DNA from 2 places in the Bacillus cereus group sp. N8 genome. Region 2 is predicted to be linked to the other one. Evidence: riboswitches for the same ligand, from Rfam matches in the RefSeq annotation. Region 2 holds a riboswitch; the other holds the start of a gene.

Region 1 (15,903 bases), on a different contig from region 2:
AGAAGATTGAGACAGCACCAAAAAAAGTAGTATTTGATACGAAAAATTTAAATTTATGGTACGGAGAAGACCATGCTTTAAAAGATATCAACTTAAGTATTTATGAGAATGAAGTAACAGCGATTATCGGTCCAAGTGGTTGCGGGAAATCAACATACTTAAAAACGCTAAATCGTATGGTAGAGTTAGTACCTATCGTTCGAACTACGGGAGTTATCGAATATAGAGAACGAAATATATTCGATAAATCATATCCGGTTGAAGAATTACGTACGCATGTGGGCATGGTGTTCCAAAAGCCAAATCCATTCCCGAAATCTATTTATGAAAATGTAGCATATGGACCGAAAATTCATGGTGTTCGTGACAAAAAAACACTTGATGAAATCGTTGAAAAAAGCTTGCGCGGAGCAGCCATTTGGGATGAGTTAAAAGATCGTTTGCACGATAATGCATATGGTTTATCTGGTGGGCAGCAACAACGTCTATGTATTGCACGCTGCTTAGCGATTGAGCCAGACGTAATTTTAATGGATGAACCAACATCAGCGTTAGATCCAATTTCAACATTAAAAGTAGAAGAACTAATTCAGGAATTAAAGAAAGATTTTAGTATTGTTATTGTAACGCACAACATGCAACAAGCAGCACGTATTTCAGATAAAACTGCCTTCTTCTTAAGTGGAGAAGTTGTGGAATATACAGATACAAATAAATTATTTACAACACCTACAGATAAGCGAACAGAAGACTATATTACAGGACGATTTGGTTGATATCGTTGTAAGGCTAAGAGTAAATGCCCTCTTAATAGAGGGCATTTCTCACTTTAAATAGGGGGAGTAATATTTCTCTTTCCTCAAGGCTTAATAAACGTACAAGAGGCTGGGGAGGGGATTTATCCCGCTATTTGCGGGCTAATAATCAGTGGGGATGAAAAACCCCCACACTGATTAAAGTTTCACTTTATATATAATGCACATAATATTGAGGGGGGAAGAAGCAATGGTAAGAGAACAGTTTCAATATGATTTAAAGACGTTACAGCAAAAGGTAGTTGAACTTGGTGAATTAGCAAGGGAAGCTTTATTAATTGCTATGGAAGGGCTTCACAAAAGAGATGTAGAGAAAGCATTAGAGGTCATTGATGGTGATTATCGCATGGATAATTTAGAAGAAGAAATAAATGACCTTGCACTTATGCTTATTACAAAGCAGCAGCCTGTAGCAAGTGATTTACGAAGAATTTTCATTTCAATTAAAACAGCGACAGATTTAGAACGTATTGCAGATCACGCTGTTAATATTGCGAAATCAACAATTCGTCTTGGAGAAAAAGAAGTAGTTGTTAGCTTGCAGAATCTTGATGAAATGTTTGAGATTGCTCATAAAATGTTAAATTTAGCGTTAGAATCATACGAGCAAGAAAATTTAACTTTTGCTAGACAAATTGCTGAAATGGATGATTCAGTTGATGAAATTTATGGGAAGGCGATTCGTGAATTTATTTCCTCTATCCCTGGACAACCAGAAGCGATTACACAAATTACACAACTATCCTTTGTTGCAAGATACATTGAGCGTGTAGCAGATCATGTTACCAATATTGCTGAGAATGTATTTTATTTAGTAAAAGGAAAGCATTATTTATTGAATGAGTAGGAAAAGAGTAGGTGATGAGACATCACCTGCTTTTTTTAGTCAAAACATGACAAAAAAAGCTCGTTGTTTCCTTTAGTTTATGATGATAAGATGTATCATAATTAATGGAAAAATAAGTACATATGTGTTAATTACGTCTTATAAATATTTTGCTAATTTAATAGTAAGCGCTTTCTTTTTTTACTAGAGTTAAAAGGTACTTTTGTTTATCCCGCTATTTGTGGGCAGTTAATGCGGGATAAATAATATATATGTGGTATACGGAGTTCTTGAACATTATATAAGTGGAGGCTGAAGTATATGAAGGGGGTTATTTTAGCTGGAGGAAAGGGAAGACGTCTTAGACCATTAACATGTAATACTCCAAAACCGATGTTACCATTGTTAGAAAAGCCGGTTCTTGAATATAATATTGAATTATTACGTCAGCATGGCATTCGTGAAATTGCAATTACCGTTCAATATATGAGTACAGCTATTAAGCAGTACTTTGGTGATGGTAGTAAATGGGGAGTTAACTTGTATTATTTTGAAGACTCTCCCCCACTTGGAACCGCAGGGAGTATTAAGCAAGCGGAAAGTTTTTTAGATGAAACATTTGTTGTTATTAGTGGGGATGCATTAACTGATTTTCAATTATCAGAAGGAATTGCATTTCATGAACAGAAGAAGAGAATGGTAACGATGTTTGTGAAAGAAGTAGAAAATCCACTCTCATTTGGGCTAGTTGTAACGAATAAAGAACAAGAAATTATACGATATATAGAAAAACCGAGTTGGAATGAGGTAGTTTCTAATGTTGTGAATACAGGTATTTATATAATGGAGCCGGAAATTTTTTCTTACATACCATCCATGGAATTTTTTGATTTCAGTCATGATGTATTTCCACTATTGGCAAATAAAAATGCGTTATTTGCATATTTATCAGAAGACTATTGGCTAGATATTGGTACATTTGATCAATATCGGCAAGCTCAATTCGATTTGTTGACGAAAAAATTGAAGGTGCCTATTCCATATACAGAAGTATTACCAATGGTGTGGATGGGAGAAGGTGTAACGATAGGAAAAGGGACGAAAATTCATGGTCCTTCTTTTATTGGAGAAGGGGTAATAATTGGTGCGGGGGCTGTAATTGAACCGTACTCTATTATAGGGAAAAATAGTATCGTTTCAAGTTATTCTCAGCTGCAAAAAAGCATCGTTTTTGCAAACGCCCATATCGGAAAATATTGTGAGTTGCTAGAAACAACAATTGGAGAGCATACAATGGTTGAAGATGATGTTACACTTTTTCAAAAAAGTATCGTAGCGGACCATTGCCATATAGGGAAAAGTACAGTAATTAAGCAAAAAGGAAAACTATGGCCATATAAGGTGATAGATAGTCATTCAATAGTAGGCTCTGCTGGTGTTCAAGAGAGTGAAAAGGGGGCAGGATGGTTACAAAAAAGCCGGATTGTCGGAAGAGGAAATGTTGAGATTACCCCTCAATTTATTGTGAAAGCCGCAATGGCTTATGGTTCTCTTTTTGTAAAAGGAGAGAGCATATTAATCGGAAGTCAAGAAAATATAGAAACAACGTCCTATAAAAACTTATTCCTCCATGCTATTCATGGTATTGGGATTCATACGATGGAATGTAAAGAAATGAACGAGTCACTTTTTCAGTATGCCATTCATAATTTGAACTGTGCAGGTGGGGTTTTTATTCAAGTGGAAAGTGATAGAGGGATTGTTATAAAGATGTATGGCAGGGATGGAATGTTATCGTATAAGCAGCAAAAAATGATCGAACAACTATATATGTCTGAGTCGTTTCGTTACGTATGTGAGAAAGAAATGGGGCGAAGTAAGCAGGTTCATGTTTCTTTAAATAATTATATAGAAGCAGTATTAGAACACATTGATATAGAGAAAATACAAAAACAGAAGTTTCATCTTCTTATTAATAAGAGAAATGATATGTTACAACAGTTACTTATTCTCTTTCTGCAAAGGCTTGGGTGCACAGTTACATGGATTTATGCGGGGGAACAAAAAGATCATGTGAAAGCTTTGATGAAATCGAGTAAAGCAAATATGGCGCTTATGTTTTCTGAACAAGGAAATCAATTCGATTTATATGATAATCATAGTAATATTTACCAAGGAACTGACTTTGAAGAAGTAGATATTCCTGATTTATTATTTGAATCAGCAGATAAAATTTATCCAATGTCTTTGAAATTGGGCGGTTGTTACCTTCTATTTTATATGTATGATGAAAAAAAGTCTTTTCAAATAAGATGGAAGCGAGATATTTTATATCGAATAGGAAAATTGTTTGAGTTAATAGCACTGCAGGGAAAAACATTTTTCAGCATAATAGAGCAATCACCTCCGCTCTATTTACTTTGTGATGAAGTTGTGTGTTCGTGGAAGGAAAAAGGGAAAGTAATGCGGAAATTATTGGCTGATATGGAAAGAAAAGAAGACGGGATATTAGAAGGAGTACAGTTCAAATATACAGAAAAAGAGTGGTCTTATATCGTTTCTGACGCAAAACAACCAAAATTTTTAGTGTATTCACATGCTAGAAACCCAGTGATAGCAAGGGAAAACATGAAAAATCTTATAGAAAAAATTAGACAATATCAAAAGGTGTAGAATTTTTATTTTAAAAGTGGTATTATGGTATAGTCTGATTTAAGTTATTAGTACTGGAGGGAAATAAGAATGCGTGTAAATATTACTCTAGCATGTACAGAATGCGGAGATCGTAACTATATCTCAAAGAAAAATAAACGTAACAACGCTGAGCGTATCGAGCTTAAAAAGTATTGCAAGCGTGACAAGAAGTCTACGTTACACCGTGAAACAAAGTAAGCAGTAGGAATATTTTCCTACTGTTTCTTTTTTTTATGCGATTCCTACGTAAAAGTGATACACTATCCTCGTAGAGTAAAGTGTCACTGTAAGGGGGAAAAGTGTGTGAAAGAAGAGAAAATACGTTTACGTAAACAAATAATAGAACGCATGAATTCTTTATCTGAAGAACAGTATACAACTTTATCGGAACAAATTGCAGTTTCGTTGTATGGACAAAAAGAGTGGATTGAAGCTAAAACAATTGGAATCACTCTCTCGATGGAACATGAAGTGAATACATATCCTATTATCGAAAAAGCTTGGGAAGAAGGAAAGAAAATTGTTGTTCCAAAGTGTAATAAAGGGACAAGAACGATGTCTTTCCGGAAAATTAGTAATTTTGATCAATTAGAAACAGTATATATGAATTTACGTGAACCGATTCCAGCGTTTACGGAAGAAGTGGATGCGTGTGAAATTGATCTTCTTATCGTGCCAGGAGTAGCGTATACGCGGCGAGGAGAACGGATTGGATATGGTGGTGGCTACTATGATCGTTATCTCGTGCATTATAAAGGGGAAACGCTATCATTAGCTTATGATTTTCAAATGGTAAAACATATTCCTGTTGAACCATTTGATAAAAATGTAGAAAAAATTATTACAGAAAAAGGAACAATGGTTATAAATGGGCTTGTATAGACAAATAAAAATTGACGAGACTTTTTCTTCTTGATTATAATAAAATATGGGAACGTTTTCTTATTATAGTTTTTTATAGTAAGTAAGCATAGAGGGTGATGAAATGATATCTATTTATGATATTCAGCAATTGCTAAAGAAATTTGGTACGATTATTTATACGGGTGATCGAATTGCAGATTTACAATTAATGCAAGATGAATTGCGTGAATTAAATCAGTCACAGCTAATCGATCCACAAGACTATCAAACAGCTTTATTTTTATTGAAGCAAGAAATTCAAAAAGAGCTAAATAAGAATTAGATAAAGGTAGGTAAGCAACATGGAAGAGAAATGGTTAGTTGGTGTTGACCTTGGTGGTACAACGATTAAATTAGCATTTATTAATGTGTACGGTGAAATTTTACATAAGTGGGAAATCCCTACGAATACAAATGAGCAAGGAAAACATATTACACTTGATGTAGCGAAAGCTATTGATAAAAAGTTAGAAGAGTTAGGTGAATTAAAAAGTAAGTTGATCGGTATTGGTATGGGGGCTCCTGGTCCTGTACATGTGGCATCTGGAATGATTTATGAAGCGGTTAATTTAGGGTGGAAAAACTATCCGTTAAAAGATTTATTAGAAGTAGAAACAGGATTACCTGTTGTTATTGATAATGATGCAAACTTAGCAGCTCTTGGTGAAATGTGGAAAGGTGCTGGCGAAGGAGCAAAAGATTTAATCTGTATGACACTTGGTACTGGTGTTGGTGGCGGTGTAATCGCTAATGGTGAGATTGTACACGGTATTAGTGGTGCTGCTGGTGAGATTGGACATATTACAGTAGTTACAGAGAATCCTTTCCCTTGTAATTGCGGAAAGTCTGGTTGCTTAGAAACAGTAGCCTCTGCAACAGGTATTGTGCGTGTTGCTATGCAAAAAATACAAGAGACAGATAAAGAGAGTATGTTACGTTCCATGTTAGCAGAAGAAGGGCGTATTACATCAAAAGATGTGTTTGAAGCGCTTGGACAAGGTGACGAGCTAGCGAGCGAAGTAGTAGAAAAAGTAGCTTCTTATTTAGGATTAGCTGTAGCGAACCTTGCTAGTACGTTGAATCCAGAGAAAATTGTTATTGGTGGTGGTGTATCTAAAGCTGGAGATGCACTATTAGAGCCAATTCAACGTTATTTCGAGCAATATGCTTTCTCACGTGCTGTAAAGAGCACAAAGTTAGCAATTGCAATACTTGGTAATGATGCAGGTGTTATCGGAGGAGCTTGGCTTGTAAAAAAGCACAAATACGAAGCGAAGATGATATAAGTTGTGAAATATGAAAAGAGGAAGGGGAAACCCTTCCTCTTTTTGTGCAAAATCTTGATGAAGAATAGCATGAAAATGAATTAAGCTGCCGGTGGGTACCCGTTATATAGAACAGTCATGATCGTAAACCATCCGAAAACGAGTACAGTTGCAATTGCAAAGCCGCCCGCGAAAAAATTCTTTTCGCGAAGTGTTCTAAGCGTAGCAAATACAGCTAACAGAGTGACTAGCGCAAAAATAATAACAAGGCCCATACAATATCCTCCTCTGTCTTCTCATTTCTTACGATGAGTTTTTGGAATATTTACTCTTTTATATTGTACATGTTTTAAAAATGAATGTCGAGATAGCATCCTTTCTTTTCATAAGAGAAAGAAATGTTGTATCATTGAAAGTAAGTTCAATAACTGGAGGAGATTTTTATATGAAATGGACACAAATGCCTTTAGGCCCATTACAAACAAATGCTTATATTTTAACGAATGATCAAAATGAGTGTATTATTTTTGATCCTGGTCATGAAGGAGAGAAACTTGTTACATATTTACAAGAAGCGCAGTTAAAGCCCCTTGCGGTTTTATTAACGCATGCTCACTTTGATCATATTGGTGCTGTTGATGCCGTGAGAGATGCTTTTCGTATTCCGGTATACGTACATAAAGAAGAAGCGGATTGGTTAGGAGATGCAACTGTGAATGGATCGCAAATTTTTATGATGAACCGCAGTATTACAGCGAAACCGGCAGATCAAATTATTGATGCAGAAGGTACATTAACGATCGGTTCTTTTAACTTTGAAATTTTTGAGACACCAGGACATTCTCCAGGAAGTATTTCTTATTATTGTAAAGAGGCGAATGCCGTATTTTCTGGTGATGTATTATTCCAAATGAGTATTGGGAGAACAGATTTGCCTGGCGGAAGCTTTGCTGAATTAATTGGAAGTATTGAGGAGAAATTATTTGTATTACCAGATGAAACAGCGGTGCTATGTGGGCATGGTCCAGAGACGAGCATTGGATTTGAAAAAGAAAATAATCCATTTTTACAATAAGGAGTTATTATGGGGATGGAGCTCATTTTAAGAGAATGGATGGGGAAAGAAAAGGATTATTCAATTTCATACAGTACGTATATGAACCTCGTATTATATGCAGAGGGACATGGATATTATATGAGAGAACGTGAAAAAATTGGAAGACAAGGAGATTTTTTTACGAGTAGTAATATATCTTCTGTCTTTGCGAAAACTTTTGCTAAGTTTTTCGTTCGGCTTGTTGAAAATGGGGAAGTTTCTTCAAATATTTGTGAGGTTGGTGGGGGAACGGGAAAGTTTGCCTATGATGTTTTACAAGAATGGAAACAATTATCTCCGGAAACCTTTAGTAGTTTAAACTATTCAATTGTTGAAGTGAGCCCTTTTCATAGAAGATTACAGCAGGAGAGTCTTTGCTCATTTGATAATGTATCGTACTATACATCGTATATTGAAATGGGAGAGTCTTTCGAAGGAATTATTTTTTCGAATGAGCTATTTGATGCGTTTCCTGTTGAAGTAGTTGAGAAAAGAAATGGAATTTTGTATGAAGTACGTATCACGTATACAGAGGAAGGGGACCTTGCAGAAGTATTTAGGCCAGTAGAGAAAAGAATTGGTCGATACTTATTGAAGTATAATATTCATATTGCAGAGGGGCAGCGATTTGAGGTACCTATTGCAATGGAAGAGTATATAGAAGAAATTGCGGAATGGTTCCAGCGAGGTATATGTATTACAGTTGATTATGGTTATACAAAAGAAGAATGGATGCATCCTGCACATCATGAAGGAAGTTTAAGAGGATATTATAAGCATAAGCTAATTCGTAACCCTCTTGCATATCCAGGAGAAATGGATTTAACTACCCATGTTCATTGGGATGAGTTGAAGATGATTTTCGAGTTACAAGGGATTCATACGATATGGCACAGGAAGCAATCAGAGTTTTTGTTAGCGGCAGGAATATTAGAACATCTTACGAGTCATCAAGATACGAATCCTTTTTCTGAAACTCAAAAACGAAACCGAGCAGTTCGTTCTATGATTTTGAACGGAGGCTTAGGCAGTGCTTTTGATGTTGTTATACATACAAAAGATATGCAGAATTTACATTTGAATCAATATTTAACAGTATGAAAAAACAAGACACAGTATATTGCTGTGTCTTGTTTTTTCATACGACTTATGTAGTATTGTATATTTTCTCTCATGATATATATTTATATTAAAGATATGAGATGAAAAATATAGAATACGTTCTATTTCTCTGTCTATTAGTCCCTAACCTAATAATACGCGAACGAGTTGAATAATTGTTTCGTTTTCTACTTTGTAGTAAATTTCTAATCCTTTTCTTTCACTAGAAACGATTTTAGCACTTTTTAACTTTGCTAAATGCTGTGAAATTGTAGATTGTGGCATGTTTAAGCCAGTGTACATTGTAGAAACATTGCTTGGGCCACGTTCAATTAATCCTTTTACAATACATAAGCGAACAGGATGAGCAAGCACTTTCAATAATTCTGCATTGCTTTCATATAGTTCTATTTCTTTTTGAAAGGTTTCTAACATGTTCTTTTCCACCTCCGTGTGAGCTGTTATACCATACCATACTATACATACCAAAAAATTAAAGAAAAGAAAACAGTTGTTGCAGAAAAAAAGTCCTAAAGTAAAGAAATTGTAAGAAAAGAGACCCTGATGTAAATAAAATAGATCAATTTGTACGGTTTTGTAAAATGACACTTTTGGGTGAAAATTTTGATGCGTTTTAAAAATTGAAAGATATAGATATATTTGTAACACAATTTTATCATGATTTTCTTATTCTTTCAAATGAATATACGAAATTTTTAAAATAATATGAAAAAGGAATTATAATGATATATATAGAATATAAAACAGGTTAAAAGAAGCTGATTATAATCAGCTTTCTTATGGTGATGATTAAATATTTGAGTCCTTTATTCTAGAGTTCATCCTTTATCAACTTTAAAAATCTGTGGTTCCATATATTCTCATAAAAATCAATTGTCTCTTTTGCGGACATAAATGGATTATTTAACGTAGAGGTTGTTTTCTGTACCATGAAGTTTTCGTATCTCAGTCCGTGGGCAAATTTAATTGTAGCATCCATACAGTACTCTGTTTGGGCACCACAAAATTCAATACGATGTACAGATAATTGATCTAAAATCTCTTTTAAGTTTGTTTTATAAAATGAATTGGCATGTGTTTTTCTTACAAAAAAATCTTGTTCTTGAACATCTAGATCGGTATGAATAGCCCAAATTTCTTTTTCGGGTACTAAATCATCATCGCAATGTTGAACAAAAATGATTGGTTTATTTGATTTTCTATATGAAGAAATTCTTTTATTTACTTTTGTAAGTAAATTTTGTAAATCAAATAAATGCTCTCCGCTATAACATACTCCATTTTGTAAATCGATAACGATTAAAACATCTGCACAAGTATCCATTATTTTTTGCCCCTTTTATTTCTTAATATATCAATTAATCCATTACTTGGAAATAGATAATGCACTTTTATTTTTTAATGAACTATACAGACAGAAAAGAATTAAAACGAATATGTTAGACAGCATAAAAAGAAGATATGAAAACTTAATTTCATATCTTCTTTTCTCTCTATACATTTACAGGTTCTTCTACATAAGAAAGGGCATTTTCAAAATCAGATATTAAATCATCAACATTTTCAAGGCCGACAGATAAACGAAGTAATGAATTAGAAATACCTCTTTCATCTCGAGCTTCTTGCGATAGTGCTGCATGTGACATTTTAGCTGGGTAGGAAAGAATCGATTCGACAGCTCCTAAACTAACCGCAAAGACAGGTAATTTTACTTTTGATAAAAATTGGCGGAGTGCATCTTCTGACTGTAAAGTAAAAGATAGGACAGCTCCGGCTGATGTAGCTTGAGATTGTTGTATATCAAATCCAAGATGTGTTTGTAATCCTGGATAATAGACGTTTTTAACTTTAGCGTGCTCTTGTAAATAATGTACAATTTTATTGGCATTTGCAGCTGAATGCTCAAGGCGTACATGCAATGTTTTTAGACCGCGAAGTACGAGAGAACAATCTTGAGGCCCTAAAATAGCGCCGAATGCATTTTGTAAAAATCCAAGTTTTTGAGCGAGTTCGGCATCTTTTACGACCGCTAATCCGGCAGTAACATCGCTATGGCCAGCAATAAATTTTGTGGCACTATGAAGAACAACATCGGCTCCAAGATCAAGTGGCTTCTGGAATAGTGGTGTCAAAAATGTATTATCAACAAAAGTAAGAGCACCAATAGATTTTGCAAGCTTAGAAACAGCACGAATATCTGTCACTTTTAAAAGTGGATTAGAAGGTGTTTCTACATAAAATAGCTTCGTATTTGGTTTAATGTTTTCTTTTACTTCTTCCATATTTGTCATATCTACAAATGTATGTGAAACACCGTAACGAGAGAGTACTTCAGTTATAATTCGGTAAGTGCCTCCGTATACGTCTTCTGAAATGAGTACGTGATCACCTTGTGAAAGAAGGAGAAATGCAGTGGAAATCGCTGCAATTCCTGATGCAAATGCGAATCCTTTTGTTCCGCCCTCTAATAAAGCAATGATATCTTCAAGAGCTTCACGAGTTGGATTACCCGATCGGCTATAGTCGTATTTCCCGAAAGCATCTACGTCAAACTGGTGAAATGTTGATGTGTTATAAATGGGAACGTTAACAGCTCCTGTTTGAGTATCATGTTTATACTGGTTGTGTAGTAAGAGTGTATCGATAGAATAACTCATATGCTTACACCTTCTTTTACAAGTTTAATGGCTTGCTTTAAGTCTTGAATTAAATCGTTACTATTTTCAATGCCGACGGAGAATCGAAGAAGACGATTACATACACCGTTTGCCGTTCTAATTTCTTCAGGAATATCAGCATGCGTTTGCGTTGCTGGATAAGTCATTAAACTTTCTACACCACCAAGACTTTCAGCAAATGTGATTAAGGATAAAGATTGTAAGAATGGATTAATCCATGTTTCATCTTGAAGACGAAACGAAATCATACCGCCTCTTCCTGGGTAAAATACATCTGTCACACCGTCTTCATCATTTAAATAAGCAACAATTGTTTTCGCATTTTCTTCATGTTGTCTCATGCGAAGCGCTAAAGTTTTCATACCACGAATTAATAGCCATGAGTCAAATGGGCTTAAGACAGCACCGGAGGCATTATGATAATGAGCAATTTCTTCACAAAGTTCTTTTCCTTTTGCCACGACAAGTCCGCTTAGTACATCGTTATGCCCGCCTAAATACTTCGTTGCACTATGAAGTACGATATCGGCACCCTCTGTTAATGGTTGCTGTATATAAGGAGTGTAGAATGTATTGTCTACGATAAGAAGTAGTCCGTGTCTTTTCGCTACAGTTGCGACAGCGGCAATATCAGTAACTTGCATTAATGGATTAGTCGGAGTTTCTATGAAAATAGCCTTCGTTTCAGTTGAGATAGCTTGCTCAATTTGTTTAATAGATTGTGTATTTACGTATCTACATCGAACATTCCACTTTTTTTCGTGTTCGGAAAATAAGCGATACGTTCCCCCGTATAAATCTTCGGATACAATAAGTTCATCTCCAGAACGGAATAATGAAAGGACGAGGAGAACAGCTGCCATACCTGAACTACAGGCATAACCTTGTTCGCCATATTCTAAATCTGCGATTGCCTGTTCTAAAAGACCACGAGTTGGATTTCCAGTTCGTGAATAGTCAAATCCGGTAGATTTACCAAGTCCTTCGTGACGATAAGCGGTTGAGAAATAAACGGGTGGATTAACAGTTCCTGTTGTAGTTTCGCTACGATTTCCGATTTGTGCTAGTTTTGTTTCGATAGTTGACATGTGAAAATTCCTCCTTTTTAAATTGAACGAGTAGTTGAATATAAAATAAAAAAAGCCTTCTAAGAAGAAGGCTTTCGGATTGAATAGAGTCTTCTTCTCATCTGTCAAATCTTTCACAATTTGCTGGAATTAGCACCTTATTAACAAATTGTTAATGGTTGCTGAGGCGTCATAGGGCCAGTCCCTCTACCTCTCTAGATAAGAATGTTCGTATGAAATTTTTATTATGTTTTTAACTTTACAACAAAAGTTAATTGAATTGCAACTTTATTTTAAATAATTTTTATTTTTCCGCAAGTGTCATTGACTTTTATATTTGTGCATGCTAAATTTATAAAAAATTAACAAACATTGTTAAAAAGGGAACGTATTTCCTTTTAGCTACATAAATAAAATAATAAAGACAACTCTTATTGAGAGCGGTGGAGGGAAAGGCCCTGTGAAACCCGGCAACCTGCAAACGAAATGTTTGAAACGGTGCTAATACCTGCAAAACGAATGTTTTGCATAATAAGAGGCGGAACAATTATGTCCCCCTCTTCAAAGTGAAGAGGGGGTTTTTATATTGATAGAAATGAGGGAGATTCGTGAAATTACTAGATTTATTATCAAAAGGAATTGTAATAGGTGATGGTGCGGTTGGAACGTTATTACATTCGCATGGTTTACAAAGTAGTTTTGAAGAATTGAATTTGTCTGATCCAGACTTAATTATATCGATTCATAAACAATATGTAGCTGCTGGAGCGGATGTTATCCAGACGAATACGTATGGAGCAAATGAAGCGAAATTACGTATGTATGGCTTAGAGAATCAAGTTGTTCAAATTAATAAAGCAGCAGTGAAGATTGCGAAAGCATCTGTTACAGAAAGAAATGCAATTTTAGGAACAATTGGTGGTATGAAACATATCGGAGCTGTTACAACAACTGATATGGAAAGGGAGTTTATGTTACTTGAGCAGGCAGGTGCTTTACTAGAAGAACAGGTTGATGGATTGTTATTAGAAACTTTCTATGATGAATTTGAATTACTTCATGCTGTTAAGGTGTTACGAAAACAAACGAATATTCCAATTGTAGCCCAATTAGCGTTACATGAGGCAGGTACGACTCAAAATGGAAATGATGTAAATGAAATATTAAAACAGCTTTTAGATTACGGTGCGAATGTTGTTGGATTGAACTGCCAACTAGGACCACTTCATATGACGGAAGCTTTTAAAATGATATCGATTCCTCAAAATGGCTACTTGTCAGCATATCCAAATGCAGGTCTCCCGAATTATGTGGAGGGACGTTACGTATATGAGGGAAGTCCGGCTTATTTTGAAGCGATGACACCGAAATTTATTGAGCAAGGTATTCGGTTATTGGGTGGTTGTTGTGGTACTACTCCAGAACATATTGAAAGTATGAAGCGCGCTATTGCAAATGCTATACCTGTAATAGAAAAGGACACGATTCAAAGACCAAAAGTAGTTCATACACACGAGAAACGTTCGAAATCTCACGTCACTCTAGCAGAGAAAGCAAAGAAACAAACGACAGTTGTAGTGGAATTAGACCCACCGAAAACATTAGACACGCAGCGTTTTTTTGAAGGGGCAAGAGCACTGAAAAGAGCTGGGGCAGATGCTATTACTCTAGCAGATAATTCATTAGCATCGCCTCGCGTTTCGAATATGGCAATGGGTGCGTTATTAACAAAGCATGATATTCCGGTATTGACTCATTTAACGTGTAGAGATCATAACGTCATTGGCCTACAATCTCATTTATTAGGTTTATCGGCGTTAGGGATGGAGGAAGTGCTAGCTTTAACTGGTGATCCAGCGCGTGTTGGCGATTTCCCAGGTGCAACTTCTGTATATGATTTGTCCTCTATTGAGCTCATAAAAATGATTAAAGAAATGAACGATGGGCGTTCCATTTTAGGGAAATCAATTGGTCCGGCAACAAGATTTTCTGTCGGCGGTGCGTTTAATCCGCATGTAAGACATTTAAAAGCAGCGGTTAAGCGAATGGAACGGAAAATAGATGCTGGAGCGGAATATTTCTTAACTCAGCCAATTTACGATATAGCGTTAGTTGAGGAAGTGTATGAAGCGACAAAGCATTTGGAACAACCTATCTTTATTGGGATTATGCCGTTAGTAAGTAAGCGGAATGCAGATTTTCTTCATTTTGAAGTGCCTGGTATTACTCTTCCAGAAGAGATAAGACAAAGAATGGATGGACATGAAACGAAAGAGGCGGCTATTGAGGAAGGGATTCGTATTTCACAAGAGTTAATCGATACGGCGATGAAATACTTTAACGGTGTTTATCTTATTACACCATTTTTAAAATATGAAATTACAGAACATCTCGTGAAATATGTAAGAGCAAAGCAAGAAGTGAAAGAGGGTATTAATTGATGAAGTGTATAGAAGAAAGATTACAAAATAGCATTCTAATATTAGATGGTGCAATGGGGACGATGATACAGCAAGAGGACTTAACTGCGGAAGATTTCGGAGGAGAAGAGTACGAAGGGTGTAATGAATATTTAGTAGAAACAAGGCCAGATGTTATTTTAAAGATTCATAAAGCTTATATTGAAGCTGGAGCTGACATCATTGAAACAAATACATTTGGTGCGACGAATATCGTATTAAGTGATTATGAGTTGTCTCATTTAGATGAAGAACTAAATGAAAAGGCAGCACTATTGGCGAAGCAAGCTGTTAAAGAAAGCGGGAAGGAAGTATATGTTGCAGGTGCGATGGGGCCGACAACGAAAGCGATTAGTGTTACAGGAGGAGTTACATTTGAGGAACTGATTGAAGCCTATACAAGGCAGGCGAGAGGGTTATTGAAGGGCGAAATTGATGTACTACTTGTGGAGACGAGTCAAGATATGCGTAATGTGAAAGCTGCGTATATTGGAATTCAAGTAGCTTTTGATGAACTAAATAAAACGGTTCCTATTATGATTTCTGGAACGATTGAACCGATGGGGACGACTTTAGCGGGGCAAACGATAGAAGCCTTTTATTTATCGATAGAGCATATGAAGCCATTATCGGTTGGATTAAACTGTGCGACTGGTCCGGAATTTATGAGGGAACATATTCGTTCCTTATCTGATTTATCGGAGTGTTATATTTCTTGTTATCCAAATGCAGGTCTTCCTGATGAAGATGGACACTATCATGAATCTCCATCTTCTCTCGCGGAAAAAGTAAAGCGATTTGCCGAAGAAGGTTGGGTTAATATTATTGGTGGTTGTTGTGGTACAACACCAGAACATATAAGTGCAATGAAATCCGCGTTAGCATCTCTTAAGCCACGTGAACAACATGAACGAGAAGGGCATGGAGTTAGTGGATTAGAGGCGTTGCAATATGATGATTCTATGAGACCGTTATTTG
Region 2 (15,903 bases):
GTGTTTTCTTACTTGTTTCAATTTCGTTTTTCCGTACACCACCCATAATTTTTTGAATTAATTCTTCATTTGAAAAGGAAAGTAAATATTCTTTTAAAGTTTGATGTGCAACATTTACGTCAGCCTGTCCTTCTTGTAAAATACGATCAACAAATTCTTCTCGAAGTTTTTTATCTACTAACGCCTCAGCAGCTAGTTTTTCTAAATAAAGAACTTCAACACCCCGATTGCGTAATGTTTGTGCAAAATAATCATGCTCTTTTTGAATAATTGGTAAGTATGGAATATCGTCAAATAATAATTGCTGTAAATAATCTGGCGTTAAGTTTTCCACTTCTTTACCAGGTCGTTTTAATAAAACCGTTTGTAATTCCCCAATCTCTGAAGTAACATGTATCGGATGCTTCATTTGTTGTACCTCCTTTTAAATATGTTTGATGTCTTACAAGTACATAATAAATGCTACACGCTTTTATCTTTGTGAAAGCATCCACATTATCATTGTGAAATATTAAACAAGTTATTTTTTTAAAATCATATAAATTTGTATTTTTATAACACTTCATCCCGCTTTTTCAATAAAAAAATACATATATTACGCATATATGTTGAATATTTAACTTCCGTATTTAAACAAAAATCCTGTTTTTAATTTTTATTAAAAACAGGATTTTGCATCTAAATAATTAAATTTAACCTTTCTTCTAAAATCTCCCTATCTGATTTCGACTGAGAAATTATAAGGCATGTATCATTTCCACATATACATCCTATTTTTTCTTTCCAATCTAACTCATCAAACAGAACACCAATAACATGTGCATTACCGGGTAATGTTTTAATAACCATTAATTGATCTACACAATCAATTTTTACAACAACCTCTCGTAATTTTTTCTTTAACTTTATATCAGTTTGTAAATGCTCTTCTGAGAAAAATTTATATATCATTAATCCTTCTTGAGAAGGTACCTTCGTTAAGTTTAACTCACGAATATCTCGAGAAACTGTAGCTTGTGTTACTAATACATCTTTTTTTGCTAACAATTCTACTAATCTTTCTTGCTTATCTATTTCATACTCCTTTACAAATTGTTTAATTAATCGTTGTCTTTTTTCTTTTTTCATAAAAGACACCCCTTTTAATATTATAGCTCGCTATAATTTTCATCCGAAAGGGACAGAAAAGAATGTTGCGGAAACGTTCATAGTTTATACTTTTTAACTGTAGATATTAAATCTAGCTAAAAAAAGAGAAGAACAGCATTCTGTTCTTCTCTTTTACATCGAAAACTGTTCAATCGTTTGTTTTAAATCGGCTTCTTGCTTCTCTAAATCTTTTAATAATTGATCGATTACCACCATATTTTTGGACTGTTGTAGCGTCACACGCGCCACTTCTTGTGAACCAGCTGACGTTTCCTCTGCAATTGCTGCTACAGCCTTTGTTTGTGATCCTGTTTGATGAATTTGATTCACTTGTTCATTCATATAACTACTAGTTTGCTTCGTAGCATCGGCTACTTCCATAATACTTGATGACATTTCTTGTAAAATTAATTCAGTAGCTTTCCTTGCAGCTTCTTCCAACTTCTGAAGTGGTTTAATTAAAAAAATTGCTGCTCCATATGCTAAAATTCCAGACCATACTACACCTAATAACATAAAGATAATATTATAAACAGTTAGACTTACATAAATTTGAAAATAATCATACATAACGTAAATAAAAAATATGCTTGTTGAATATGTAATGAAAGCTAAAACTGTCGTAAATAGCATAAGCTGTATACGTAAACCATAGGAAAATGTTTTCCTTTCTTTTTCCATCTCTTCTTTCCCCCTTATTTTAAGCAATATAAGTAATACCTATATATTGTTATCCATATTTTCGCTATAGAAAGATATAAAAATTTTAAAAATCATAATTTCCTTGAATATCAAATCTCGCCAAAAAAATAAAGGATTCTGACAATTTGTGACTAATAACAGAAATAAGGGGCAACATTTGTAAATATATTTTTGACTGGGGGTTTTGTATGATTCAAGTTCGAAATCTAGTAAAATCATTTGGTTCACTTGATGTTTTAAAAGGAATCGATTTAGAAGTAAAAGAAAAAGAAGTTGTTGTTTTAATCGGTGCCAGTGGTTCCGGCAAAAGTACATTACTTCGCTGTCTGAACTTTTTAGAAATGTACGATGAAGGTGAAATTCATTTACAAGGTGAACGAATTGATCCAAAGCATTCAAATTTAAACAAAGTCCGTGAAAATGTCGGTATGGTTTTTCAGCACTTTAACCTCTTTCCTCATATGACCTCACTAGAAAACATCATAGAAGCACCTATTCACGTAAAAAAATTGGAGACAGCAGACGCGAAGGATGTTGGTAATCAACTCCTACAAAAAGTCGGCCTACAAGATAAGGCGGATGTAACTCCTCACCTACTGTCAGGTGGTCAAAAACAACGCGTTGCGATTGCACGAGCTCTTGCTATGAATCCTAAAATTATGCTATTTGATGAACCTACCTCAGCCTTAGACCCTGAACTCGTTGGAGAAGTATTGCAAGTTATGAAAGAACTTGCTGAAGAAGGAATGACAATGGTTATTGTTACTCATGAAATGAATTTCGCAAGAGATGTAGCTGATCGCGTCATCTTTATGGATGACGGGAAAATTGTAGAGGATGCTCCACCAGCGCAATTCTTTTCAGCTCCATCACATGAACGAGCAAAACAATTTTTACGTAACGTTTTATAATGTGACTTCTATTTCAAACGTAAAGAAATACATTCATACGGTGCACAACTAATTGTCCAAATAAAATATCTCGATAACATACTTAAAACCATCCGTATGATCAATATATAGGAGGGGTTTTATGAAAAGAAAACTATTAACTATTGTTGCGAGTATTACACTATGTACATCCTTCATACTAGGAGCCTGTAGTAAGGAAAGTTCGACTACTTCATCAAATGGTGAAAAGGAATTTCGTTATGCGATGAGTGGATTATACAAACCTTTTAACTATAAAGAAAATGACGGAAAACTTGCCGGATTTGATGTAGAAATAGGTGAGGCGCTCGCGAAAAAGATGGGAATGAAACCCGCTCCTATTACAAATCCGTGGGAAACGCTAATTCAAGGTCTACAATCAAAAAAATATGATGCGATATTAGGAAGTATGGCCATTACAGAAGAACGATTAAAAGCTGTTAGTTTCTCAGACCCATATTATCGCTCTGGTGCCCAGATTTTCGTAGCTAAAAAGAATACATCTATCTCTTCTCCAGAAGATTTGAAAGGAAAGAAAATTGGTGTTGTAAAAGCTAGTACCTTTAAAACTCTTGTTGCAAAACATACAGATCAAATTACAGAATACGATAGTGATATTACCGCTCTTATGGACTTAGAGCCTGGGCGTGTTGACGCAGTAATCACTGATCAAATGGTTGGTCTTCGAATGATTAAAGAAGGTAAATCAAATATAAAAGAAGCTGGAAAACCATTAAATCTTGATGAAATGGGAATTGCTATTCGCAAAGATGATAAAGAAATGGTTGAGAAAGTAAATAAAGCTTTAAATGAAATCATTAAAGATGGTACGTACGAAAAGATTAGTAAAAAATGGTTTGGTCGTAATATTCTTGGAGAAGAGGCAAAAACGAAGTAAGTTAACTATTCAAAGATTCCATAAATCATGCCCCACTTTTTATGTGGGGTATTTCATTCCCTACTAAAATCTATACACTATGAGGTGAAACGCATGTTTGAAATTTTTATCTCTACCTACCCCACACTTTTAAAAGCTACTATTATCACATTACAATTAACATTAACTTCCCTAGTACTCGGCTCATTAATTGGATTACTATTCGCTTTTTTTCGAATCTCTAACAATAAAGTTCTAAATAGTATCGCTCATGTCTACATCGCCATTATTCGTGGTACACCTTTAATTGTTCAAATCGCAATTCTCTATTTTGGTATTACATCTGTTGTTGTGTTCACCCCTTTTTGGGCAGGAGCAATTGCTTTAGCAATTCATAACGGTGCATATATTACCGAAATTTTCCGTGGATCCATTCAATCCGTTGACCGTGGACAATTAGAAGCTGCTCGCTCTTTAGGCATGCCTTACCCTTTGGCGATGCGCCGAATTATATTACCACAAGCATTTCGTCTATCTCTTCCTCCTCTAGGTAATCAATTTATTATTGGATTGAAAGATTCCTCACTTGTTGCTTACGTAGGACTGTCCGAATTATGGGGATCGGGTTTATCAATTGCCGCAAGTAACTTCCAACAATTAGATACATATGTAATCGTTGGTTTATATTATCTCGTACTCGTTCTCCTATTTACTTATTTTGTTAACCTTTTAGAAAAACGATTACAGCGCAAAGAGACAAACTCTATCCAAGTCCATACAAAGAATAAAAAAGAAGTTTCTTTATAAAAAAAAGCAAGCCTGAGATGGCTTGCTTTTTCACTGCAAAATATATCAACTTTTACTGATTTACTTTTTTAATACTCTCTTTTTCCTCTATATGTTCCTCACGATATGAAATATTATGAGGATCTAGGCCATTTCCTAAAGAACCATAGAAATGCTCCCTATGCGGATCAACTAATTCACTTCCGTGATAATACACACGTGGTGTATTCCAAAGCGCTGCCAATGCTTTCGTCATCGGCATTTCGTGATAGCGTTCTGGCCACATTTCTTTAATTTTATCTTTTACTAATGGATAGTATTTAGAACTCATAGCAGGAAACAGATGATGTTCTGTATGGTATGAGAAATTGAAATGTAAAACGTCTACCCAACGCGGCACTGTTACTGATAAACAGTTTGCTAAAGGATCATTTACTGGAACAATTGGATTTAAGCGGTGATTTGTTGCGATATATGCCATTACAATGAAGTTAGCAATTAACAACGGAATCACATATGCAAATAACCATTTTGCAGGTCCCATAATAAACAATAAACTAATCCAAACTGTCCAGGGCAAAAGAAGTTGCAGCCATACAGATTTTTGATTGGATGACTTAAATTCCTTTATAAAATGAAAGAACATTCGAGTCGAATGTAACGTAAATTGAATTGTTAGTGATAGGAAACTAAAGAATGAACGTACATGAAGAGGCATGCGATATACCCAACTCAAAAACTTACTCTTTTTAAGTTTCTCAAGTGTTGGCCATGCATCTGGATCATTCTCTTCATGCTGTGTGTGAACATGATGCGTTGCATTATGCCACTTTCTCCAAAGTTTTGGACCAGTTGATAATGGCATAAATGCTATCGCACCTAAAAAATCACGAAGCCATGCCTTTCTTACAACTGTTCCATGTAAAATTTCATGTCCTAAAAATCCAAGTGAAGCAAAACATAATCCAAGAACAATTGCAATTCCTAGATTTGCCCACACATTCAATTCAAATACACCGATCGTTATTAAACCAGCCAATGCCACAAGTAAATAAGCCAGTCCACCAAATAAACGAGTAGGAACTGGTTTAAATGCTTTTTTCGGCAAATGTGGTGATACACGCGCTGCATACCACCCAAACGTATGAAGCTCCTTCATCCTTTTGCCCCTTTCTTATGCCGCGCCCTGCGCAACTTGCATATATTAATTCTTGCTTCCAGATTGATTTTACTATGTGATCCAAAAAGCATTTATCATAAGGAAAATATACTCACTCTATCGTCACTTATTTTTCCGCTTTTATTATCAATGAAAAACATTTCTCTTTTTACTCTCTATCAACCTTTCCACATGATGAATCATAACAATAGACTTTCTGTATTGTCAACAACTTTTATGACCTAGTAATAAAAGTTGGTTATATTTTTATAATTATACTTTATTTCACTAAAGAAAAAGCATAGATTTCATAAGGCTTTATCCGCTATATATACACATCCACTTAAACACCATATCCTCTATCCTATTCAAGAACTCTCTATATAATCAACAAATTGAATCATTTGAATTGAGTTTTATATAAATCCTACTTCTTCATACTGCCCCTAATAAAATAATTATATTAAAATAACTTTATCTTTCGTTTGATAAAGTGAAACTTTAATCAGTGGGGGTTTTGTTCATCCCCCACTGATTATTAGCCTTCACCAATCGGGCTTTTACGGGCAGCAGGGCTCCAGCCGAATTTTGAGTTGGGAGTTTTACTACCCACAAATAGCGGGATAAAAATAGGATGCTACGAAAACAACATACATGAATTCCATATAATATGGAAATATTAAAAGGAAAATTGTTCTAATTTAGGAGGTTTCCAAAATGACAGATGACACATTTCCGCAGTTACCATCATCCTATTGGATTGAATCTACTCAATTGCCTACTTTTCCTCACCTATCCGAAAATATAAAGACAGAAGTTGCTGTTATCGGCGCTGGCATTACAGGCATTACCACCGCCTATTTACTCGCTAAAGAAGGAATGAAAGTCGTTTTAATTGATTCTGGCTCTGTTTTAAATGGAACAACTGGGCATACAACCGCAAAAGTAACAGCACAACATGATCTTATTTACGACGAACTAATAAATCATTTCGGTGTTGAACAGGCCAGGATTTACTATGAATCAAATAATCACGCTCTACAATTCATAAGTGACACTGTGCAAACATATAAAATCGACTGTAATTTCACAAATGAAGATTCGTATTTATATACAACTACCAATAATGGACTGCGAAATTTAACGAAAGAATATGAAGCCTATCAAAAATTAAATATTCCTTGTGAATATGTTCAATCCCTGCCGCTTCCTATTCCCTTACAATCTGCACTTGTGATGAAAAATCAAGCGCAATTCCATCCCCTCCTTTATTTAAAAACACTTTTAGAAAAGTTTGTTGCGATGGGCGGAAAGGTTTATGAACAAACAACAGCTATTGATGTGGAAAAAGGAGATTATCCACAAGTAATTACAAAGGGTGACCATCGCATCACTTGTAAATATATTGTCTCTTGTTCACATTTTCCTTTTTATGATGCTAATAGCTTTTTCTTTACGCGAATGTATGCAGAACGCTCCTATGCTCTCGCAATAAAAGCAAAAACGGATTATCCAGGCGGCATGTATTTAAGTATCGATGATCCAAAACGCTCCTTACGTTATATGACAAGCAATGGAGAAAAGCTGATATTAATTGGCGGAGAGAGCCATAAAACAGGACAAGGAATTAATACGATGCTTCATTACGATGCACTATATTCCTTTGCTGAAGCTACTTTTGGAGTAGATGAAGTTCCCTATAGATGGTCAGCACAAGATTTAATCACTCTAGATAAGCTTCCTTATATCGGACATATTAACGAAAGGAATCCAAATATATTTGTTGCAACTGGCTATCGTAAATGGGGTATGACAACTGGAACTGCTGCAGCCCATTTACTGAAGGATTCCATTCTAAAAATCCAAAATCCTTATAAAGAACTGTTTGCACCATCACGCTTTCATGCAAATCCGGATATAAAAACATTTCTCTCACAGAACATTGATGTTGCTAAACATTTAATTGAAGGAAAAATTGAAACCGCATTACGTAAACCAGAAGATCTTGAAGTTGGCGAAGGATCTGTAGTACATGTAAATGGGAAACGCGCAGGTGCTTATAAAGATAAAGAAGGAAAATTACATATCGTCGACACCACTTGTACGCACCTCGGCTGTGAAGTTGAATGGAATAACGGTGATTGTACATGGGATTGCCCTTGCCATGGTTCCCGTTTTTCAATTGAGGGCGACGTTATTGAAGGTCCTGCAGATCAACCATTAAAACGAGTTGATAACGAGTAAAAAACAAAGAAGTTCAACAAGAATCCTGTTGAACTTCTTTGTTTTTCATGACACCTTTTCATATAAATTTCGACACAAGCAGGGAAATATTAACATTAAATAAAATAATATATTCATCTACAAATAAAAGGGGTGAATACTATGCAACCTTCTGCTCCACCTCATCTAGAAGCTACAGAAACTATCTTTTCAAGCTCTATTACAAAACTTGTTGTTTTTATTTGTTGGCTCGCCATTCTAGCTGACGGATATGATTTAGGTATTTACGGCGCTGTTCTGCCAAAGCTTCTAGAAGACAACAGCTGGGCGCTATCACCAGCTCAAGCTGGAACAATTGCCAGCTATGCTCTATTTGGGATGTTTATTGGCGCTATTCTAGTCGGAACCATTACAGATTTAATTGGACGAAAGTGGACACTTATATGCTGTTTAGCTCTTTTTTCTATCACAATGGGCTTAGCTGCAATTGCTCCTTCTCCTGAATTATTTGGGTTATCTCGATTTATCGGAGGAATCGGATTAGGCGGTGTTATCCCAACGGCTTCAGCACTTACTGTTGAATATTCACCAAAAAAACGGCAATCTTTTATTTACGCTCTTATGTTTACCGGCTATCCTTTAGGTATCGTGTTAGGTGCTATTTTATCCATGTTTATGTTAGAAGATTTCGGATGGAGAATTATGTTTGGCATCGGAATGATTCCGCTACTCCTCATTCCTTTCATTATTCGTTATTTACCTGAGTCCATTCAATTTTTATTATCACGGAATCGACAAGAAGAAGTGAACAAAATTCTTAATCGCTTTCAAATTGAATTCCATGTAAAAAATGAAATTCCTGAAACACCATCTAATATACAAAAGAAAAATGGATTTCTTACGTTATTCTCAAAAGAGTACATAAAAGCAACGCTACTTTTTTGGATTACTTATATAATGGGAATGTTTTTAATCTATGGTTTAAATACTTGGTTACCACAGATGATGCGCCAGGCAGGATATCCTCTTGGATCTAGTTTATCATTTCTACTTATGCTAAATATTACTGCAGCTATCGGCGCATTATTTGCCGGGGCAATTGCCGATCGGGTAGGAGCAAAAATTGTTATTAGCATCTCCTATCTTATGGCAGCCATATGTGTTGGACTGTTAACAATTCAACCATCTGTTACAATCATTTATCTTTTAATTGGTCTTGCTGGAATTGGATCTGTCGGTATTACTCAAATATTAAATGCTTATGTAACACAATACTTCCCATCACATATACGAGCTACCTCCTTAGGATGGGGACTTGGACTTGGCCGAGTTGGTGCGATTGCTGGCCCTATTCTTGTCGGTATTATTATGACAATGCAATATGACTTGGCGTGGAATTTTTACTTATTCTCCTTTGCAGGTCTTATCGCAGCTATATCTGTTTTCTTTATTCCTACAAAATAAAGTGAAACTTTAATCAGTGGTGGGGTGCATCCCAGCTGATTATTAGCCCACACCAATTAGGCGCTTACGGGCAGTAGGCTCCCACAAATCGCGGGATAAAAAAGAGCACAAATTTATTTGTGCTCTTTTTGGTATACTTCAAACAACATGTTTCTAAATAGTGTATTCAAACTCTCAATATCAATCCCTAATCCCTTTTCAATCCCTTTCACGTATTGCTGATAATAATCAATTTGTTCTTCTAAAAATTGATTTAACACCTGAATTTTCAATCCAACATCTAATTCCGTACCTGCTTTTTTCTTTACTAACAATTTCTCAATCTCATTCAATACACTACGTTCTATAGATAGTTCTGTAATTAATCGGTCAAATTCTACTGGAGGTAATGTCCCTTTCTCTTCTAGCCATTGACAAGCTAAAATAGGACGTAATACATAAAAGTACTTTTTCAACTTTACATTCTCGCCTTGCAAAAATTCACGATAATTTTTTGAAGCCATATGTAAGTAATGATATATCGTTGCCTTTGGATCAAAATTCTTTTCACTCATTTGCTGAAGCTGCTCTGGAAAATTAGAGTTTTTCGAATAAAAAATTGGTGATCGAATCCACTCAAGTAAAGCTGGATTTGACTTCGCGAATAGTTGCAATGCCTTTTTAATATCCCAGCCACTTATATCTAAATCATCACTAATCGGATATTCAATTACATCTCGTTTATCATGAATTGATAAATACCATTCTAATGGATGTATATAAACAAACCTAACATCATAATCACTATCTTTCGATGGAAATCCCCAAGCACGACTCCCTGATTCCACTGCAAATAAAATTTTCACATCATTCTCTTGCTCAATTCTTTCTAGCTCTAATTCAATTTTCCCTCTCATTTCATACCATCCTCATGTTTTGATTATTTCCCTGGAAATTCGACAAATATACGCCTGGTTTTATTATATATTAAAACAGCTGTCAGACAATTTCTGACAGCTCAATAAAGCACCTATTTTTTCTTTTCCATTACAGTAGCCGCAATGCGTTCAAACTCTTTTTGAATCTCATCTTTAAATGCATCCACTTTTGAATAATCCATAGCAGAAATATAAATTCTTTCTAATTTATCACGGACCGATTTTGCTTTTGCTAAGAAAGACATCGCCTCATTCATTTTTGTTTTATACTGAATTGATACGTCACGAATTTCTGTAGCATACTTCTCATCTGTCCCTGGTGTAACAATGAGGTCATACATATCAATAACCTCGTCACCTTCGCGACTTGGAAAGTATTCATGCGGTGCGGTGCTATCAAAAATTGCAAATCCCAGTTCTCTTACGATAATCATATCAAGACTATTCGGATCAAATCCACAATGATATACTTCTACTTCAAATCCTTTTTCTTCTGCTACCTTTGCTAATTTTTTAAGCATCGTTGATTTTCCAGAACCCGGGCGCCCTTTTATAAAATAGCGATGCGGGAGCCCTTCCGTTAAATTAGGAACGAAATCAACTGCTCCTTTCGGTGTAGCAGCTCCTAGGAATCGATGTTTCACAATCGAATTTTTTCCACTTTTATCTGTAAATAGTTTCTGTATAAACTGATCTGTTAATTTGTTTGCTTTATTAAAATCAATGTTACTAATATATATTTTTTCCCACTCATCATGTATTTCCAGAGCCTCTTTAAAACAACCGTAAGCTGCTTGAAAGGCTTTACTCGCCTCTGAAACGAATCGTTCAATCTCTAATTTTTTCTCTCTTAATTTACCTGCGTCCCAAGCAACACCTAAATTTATATACTCTTCAACAACTCCAGGCATTTTCGGCTCAATAACGTGCGGTGATGTACCGTCAACAATCCCTACTTTTAATTTTGGAATAATCACACCATCAACTGATTTATTGTCAGAAGAACAATGTAAAAGTTCAATATTATACCCTTTATCGACCCATTCACGCCCTATTGCCTTTATTAAAGAAGATTTTCCCGTTCCTGGGCCTCCCTTTAAAATAAACAACCTGTCTAGCCCCTTCAAATTCTCTTCGTATAAGCTGTGAAATCCTCTAGCTGTATTTCCACCAGCATAATAATTCAATACATTACCTGTCACTGCACTCACTCCTTCGCAGCATTCTATTTACATAAGCTACAATATGCGAGCCACCTTATTTGGGTGAATACCTATTTTGTATTGCACTAAAAAAGGAAATGAATTACAATTTAATTATTAAAAAAATCAAAATATTAAAACTGAATATATCTTTATCAAGAGAGGCAGAGGGACCGGCCCTTTGAAGCCCAGCAACCTCAGTTTATACAAACTGAATAGGTGCTAATTCCTGCAAAATGCAATGCATTTTGAAAGATAAAACTTAACCATTGTGTGCAAAACTCATCTTTCTTGATTATGAAAGATGAGTTTTTTATATTTTAAAACATATATTGGAGGTATTTAAAATGAAAGTAATCGACCTATCACAAACATTTGAAAACAATATGTCTCAATTTCCTGGAACACCAAAAATCCAACTAGAAGCAATTACAAACGTTGAAGAGACGGGCTATCAAGTTACAGATTTTCATTCTGTCGTTCATGTAGGTACACATTGCGATGCCCCTGCGCATTTCATTTCAGGTGCAACCACTATTGATCAATTACCCCTAAAACAATTTGTAGGTGAGGCCGTTCTTATCGATGTAACTCATATCCAAGAGAGAAAGTTGCCTAAGGAAGTATTGCATAATACCGATATAAAAGAAGATGATATTGTCATTTTCCATTCCAATCTATCTAATAAGTGGAATACAGCAGCTTATGAGAAAGAAGCGTTTTATCTTTCCGAAGAATTAGCTGAAGAACTGGTTCAATTAAAAGTAAAATCAGTCGGTTTAGATTTCATTTCTCCTGATGAGGTAACGACAGAAACATCACCGATTCACCACATATTACTAGGGAATAACATTTACTTAATTGAAAACTTAACAAATCTAGATGCTATTAAAGCGAAACGTTTCTTTTTCTCAGCAGCACCTTTAAAAATTAAAGATAGTGACGGTGCTTTCGCAAGAGCATTCGCTGTTATTTTTTAAACACGCCTACAAAAAAAGCAAAGATCATTTTTGACCTTTGCTTTTATATTTTTTATTTAAATTTAAAAAGAATTGTTCCACTCTTGGGCGTAACCAAGCTAAATAGTCTTTATCTTTCTTCTTTGTACAAGTTATCTCTTCTCCATCCACCATTTCGACAAGTTCTAGCTCTAACAATTGCCTCGTAAATGCTACCATATTTACTTCTTCAGCCGGATACTCTTCTTTTAATTTCTCCTCAATTTCTCCCAATAAAAAGCCGTCTCGCATCATTGCTAGTGCATCAATCCAAAGTGGCGGCATTTCATATGTTTCTCCTGTAATTGTATCTTTTACAATATAATTCAAGTTCTCTTTTCGAAATTGAATCGTGTGTAAACATACAGTCGAATTTAATGTTAATTCCATCATACCACCTCTTTCATAATATCCGCATAGAAAAAAGGATGCGCGTGCACCCCTTCTTTTCTTTTCATCACACTACCGAACCGTTACACGAGCTAAAAGCTCTATGTCGATATTTTCCTCCATTATAAACGAAGTGTTTTATAAAAAAAACCCTTCTTGAAACATTTTATAAAATGTTTATATTTACACAACAAGAACACTTTTCTGAAAAATAATTTCGTCTACTGCACTACACTGTTGGTAAATAAATTTCCACTTTCGTTCCTACACCCATACTACTTTGAATCGCGATACTCCCTTGATGTTCTTCAATAATTTTATATGTAATCATTAGTCCAAGACCTGTACCATTCTCTTTTGTTGTATAAAAAGCTTTTCCGATCTTTTCTATCTTCTCATTTTCTATCCCAAAACCTTGATCTTCAATAGAAATACACAAATTCTCTCCACCTTTTTCATATGCACGAATCTGAATATTCCCACCCTTTGGCATCGATTCTATTCCATTTTTGATAATGTTTAATAACACTTGCTTTAATTGTTTATCATCACCATTTATAACAGGTAAATTTCCATCTACTTGCAAATGAAATTTCACTTTATATTGAGTCGCATAACTTTCCATTAACTGTACAACATATAAAAGGATTTCCCGTATATTACACCATTCATAATTTGTTGGTTTCGGTTTTCCTAATAACATCAATTCACTAACAAACTCATTAATTCTCTCAATTTCTTGCAGCATAATCTCATAGCTCAGCGTATCCTCAAGATTTCTTTCCTTTTGAATTTGTGTAAATCCTTTTAAAGCTGTTAATGGATTTCGAATTTCATGAGCAATTGTTGTAGACATAGTCCCAATAAGAGCTAAATTTTCGGTCTCTTTCATATTGCTCATCATCTTAACAACTGTTCTTACATAAGACTGGAAACGTTTTAACAGAGAATGTGAAATAATAAAAAAGAATACACATAAAACAAGCGGAATCACAACTTTTATATCTTGTAATATCAACGTGAAAAATACATATTTACCAATTACACTACCGGAAACAAAATAAAAATATTTTCTATTCACGAAAATCGGTGCAAATAAAATTAAAAATATTTCAACCATATTTCCATTTTCAAAAACACGATCACTGTGTAAATAAATCATTAAGTTATTAATAATGTCAATAAACATATATCCAATTAAAAATAAATATTTTACAAAATATACATACCCTTGTTTTCGAAGATATATTGAAATAGGAAACAAAGATATTACTAATATATATACGCCTATTCCCATACCACCTTCTGGCCAACCTATCCTTGCTTCGTTAATATTCATAGCAGGATAAACAAAATAATAGATAACGTCATATAAAAAGAATATAATATAGAATAATAATATAAATACTTTTAAAGCTTCTCTTTCTTCATAAATCAAGCTCTTGTATTTGTTCATATAAAAACTCCTCTTGATCAATACAAAAATGACATTTCACATGTTATCCCCTTAAATTATACGTATGAAATTGCTTTCAGAGCAATATATAACCTTCTAATACTAAAAGGAAGGAGATACAGCTCCTTCCTTTTCAATCACAATTTATATCCACCTTACCCTATCGTGTAGCAATCCATCTGTAAAATTATTATGTCCTACTACAATATCCTTCATATATAAATTTAAATATTCCCCATACTTACTTTCAGTATTTAATAATAATTCTTCAACATAATAGGCGCCTTGTCCAAAAGTATCTAACAATAAACTACATAAGCCTGCATAAATTCCACACCCTACTTGGAAGTATGTCGCATTTGTTTTATATTTTTGAAAAACTTTGCTACTATTCATTACATTATACATGTATGTCTCGTTATTTTCATAAACGAGTAATACACCGACTAGATCTTCTCCTGCAATCTCTTCTTCCGCTGGATTGAATACTTTACGATTCCAGTTCCATAAATCTTCTACATTATCTAAGTTCTGTCTAATTAAATCTGTTGTATACTCATTAATTCGATAAAGAAAACCAACTTCCATGTTGAAGTTTTTCCCTAAAATTAAAACTTCCTCATGTGGCATTAAACAACCATAAAACTCTTCTTCTCCTAACTTTACTTTGTACTCTGAAGCATATACATCCTCATAAAAATAAAGAGGACGATGATGACTCATATACATCGGATAACTCCATATCGCTTCATCTAGAAATCGTTCTACTGCCCATGAAGCATAAAGTGTATGTGGCTTTATAAGTGCCGTATCATTCAAAAATGACGTATCATGTTCTACAATATAGCATGCTCGTGGCTTTTCATTTGGGCGTTCTTTCATAAGCTCCACAACCATCCATTGAACAACACCAGGATTCATACCTGAGCCTATAATCGCTCTTGTATTTGTAAATGTTGCTTTCTCCTTCTCAAACCTCGTATACCTTTCCGTAAGCTGAAAACCGAGTAAACTATTGTTCTGATCTACTGCCTCATTTTCCAAAGCCGAATTAATGTAACAAATGCCAAGTTCATTACAACAACTCAGTACCCTAATCGTATCCGCCCCTGAAACATCAATAACAACCTTCGTTCTTTTTTCTTTTAAATGTTGTTTAAATTTGACTACATCTTGAAGGTTCATTTCATATAAAAAAAATTGCTCTTTCAAATTTGGAAACAACTCATCATAATAATTTTTATCTTTTTGTTTTATATCCACCAAATGGAAATCTACATTCTTTATCACTTCATAAATTGGATCTTTTTCATTTACTACCGCTTGATTCAAAATTGCTAACACTGCTTTTGCTGCTCCACCAGCACTGCCAAGCAACGTAATCGAAAACGAATTTGGAAACTGCTCCACAAATAAAACCCCTTTAATAAATTAGTTGAGCAGCACTTACTCAAAAGTGAATTGAATACAACAAAAAGTAGCTCGTACATCTTTTTTATAATGTAGTACAAGATTACCTCTTTATAAGTAAAAACAGTAACATACTTATATATTCAATTCACTTTCCCCCTCATATCCAAATAACGGTAAAAAATAGGCTCGACCTTTTCTTCCGCATATATAAAAGAAAAAGCCAGCCCTTTAAACTAGC

Evidence for each region. A riboswitch is a leader RNA that binds a small molecule or an ion and turns the genes downstream of it on or off. The one in region 2 is predicted to bind S-adenosylmethionine.
Region 1: it holds a riboswitch for S-adenosylmethionine, as region 2 does, so the genes downstream of both, JDS80_RS01320 (bifunctional homocysteine S-methyltransferase/methylenetetrahydrofolate reductase) here and JDS80_RS13550 (cyclase family protein) in region 2, are expected to answer to the same signal.

The regions. Positions count from the first base shown of each region.
Region 1 covers NZ_JAEHBK010000001.1:242,375-258,277, forward strand. Annotated here, with positions in the region: gene pstB (phosphate ABC transporter ATP-binding protein) at 1-776, shown strand, start outside; gene phoU (phosphate signaling complex protein PhoU) at 1,006-1,662, shown strand; gene JDS80_RS01260 (sugar phosphate nucleotidyltransferase) at 1,963-4,314, shown strand; gene rpmG (50S ribosomal protein L33) at 4,384-4,533, shown strand; gene JDS80_RS01270 (5-formyltetrahydrofolate cyclo-ligase) at 4,639-5,217, shown strand; gene JDS80_RS01275 (YqgQ family protein) at 5,321-5,521, shown strand; gene glcK (glucokinase) at 5,541-6,524, shown strand; gene JDS80_RS01285 (DUF2759 domain-containing protein) at 6,605-6,778, opposite strand; gene JDS80_RS01290 (MBL fold metallo-hydrolase) at 6,949-7,578, shown strand; gene JDS80_RS01295 (class I SAM-dependent methyltransferase) at 7,588-8,700, shown strand; gene JDS80_RS01300 (ArsR/SmtB family transcription factor) at 8,845-9,135, opposite strand; gene JDS80_RS01305 (cysteine hydrolase family protein) at 9,533-10,045, opposite strand; gene metC (cystathionine beta-lyase) at 10,215-11,378, opposite strand; gene metI (cystathionine gamma-synthase/O-acetylhomoserine thiolyase) at 11,375-12,487, opposite strand; SAM riboswitch class I at 12,582-12,692, opposite strand; SAM riboswitch class I at 12,895-13,004, shown strand; gene JDS80_RS01320 (bifunctional homocysteine S-methyltransferase/methylenetetrahydrofolate reductase) at 13,075-14,907, shown strand; gene metH (methionine synthase) at 14,907-15,903, shown strand, end outside.
Region 2 covers NZ_JAEHBK010000007.1:142,996-158,898, forward strand. Annotated here, with positions in the region: gene arcA (arginine deiminase) at 1-409, opposite strand, end outside; gene argR (arginine repressor) at 679-1,128, opposite strand; gene JDS80_RS13505 (hypothetical protein) at 1,282-1,830, opposite strand; gene JDS80_RS13510 (amino acid ABC transporter ATP-binding protein) at 2,040-2,762, shown strand; gene JDS80_RS13515 (ABC transporter substrate-binding protein) at 2,884-3,678, shown strand; gene JDS80_RS13520 (amino acid ABC transporter permease) at 3,772-4,464, shown strand; gene desB (Delta(10) desaturase DesB) at 4,517-5,602, opposite strand; gene JDS80_RS13530 (FAD-dependent oxidoreductase) at 6,320-7,846, shown strand; gene JDS80_RS13535 (MFS transporter) at 7,988-9,289, shown strand; gene JDS80_RS13540 (nucleotidyltransferase domain-containing protein) at 9,403-10,185, opposite strand; gene JDS80_RS13545 (PRK06851 family protein) at 10,299-11,408, opposite strand; SAM riboswitch class I at 11,558-11,670, shown strand; gene JDS80_RS13550 (cyclase family protein) at 11,756-12,388, shown strand; gene JDS80_RS13555 (hypothetical protein) at 12,413-12,796, opposite strand; gene JDS80_RS13560 (ATP-binding protein) at 13,026-14,252, opposite strand; gene JDS80_RS13565 (S-adenosylmethionine decarboxylase related protein) at 14,397-15,662, opposite strand.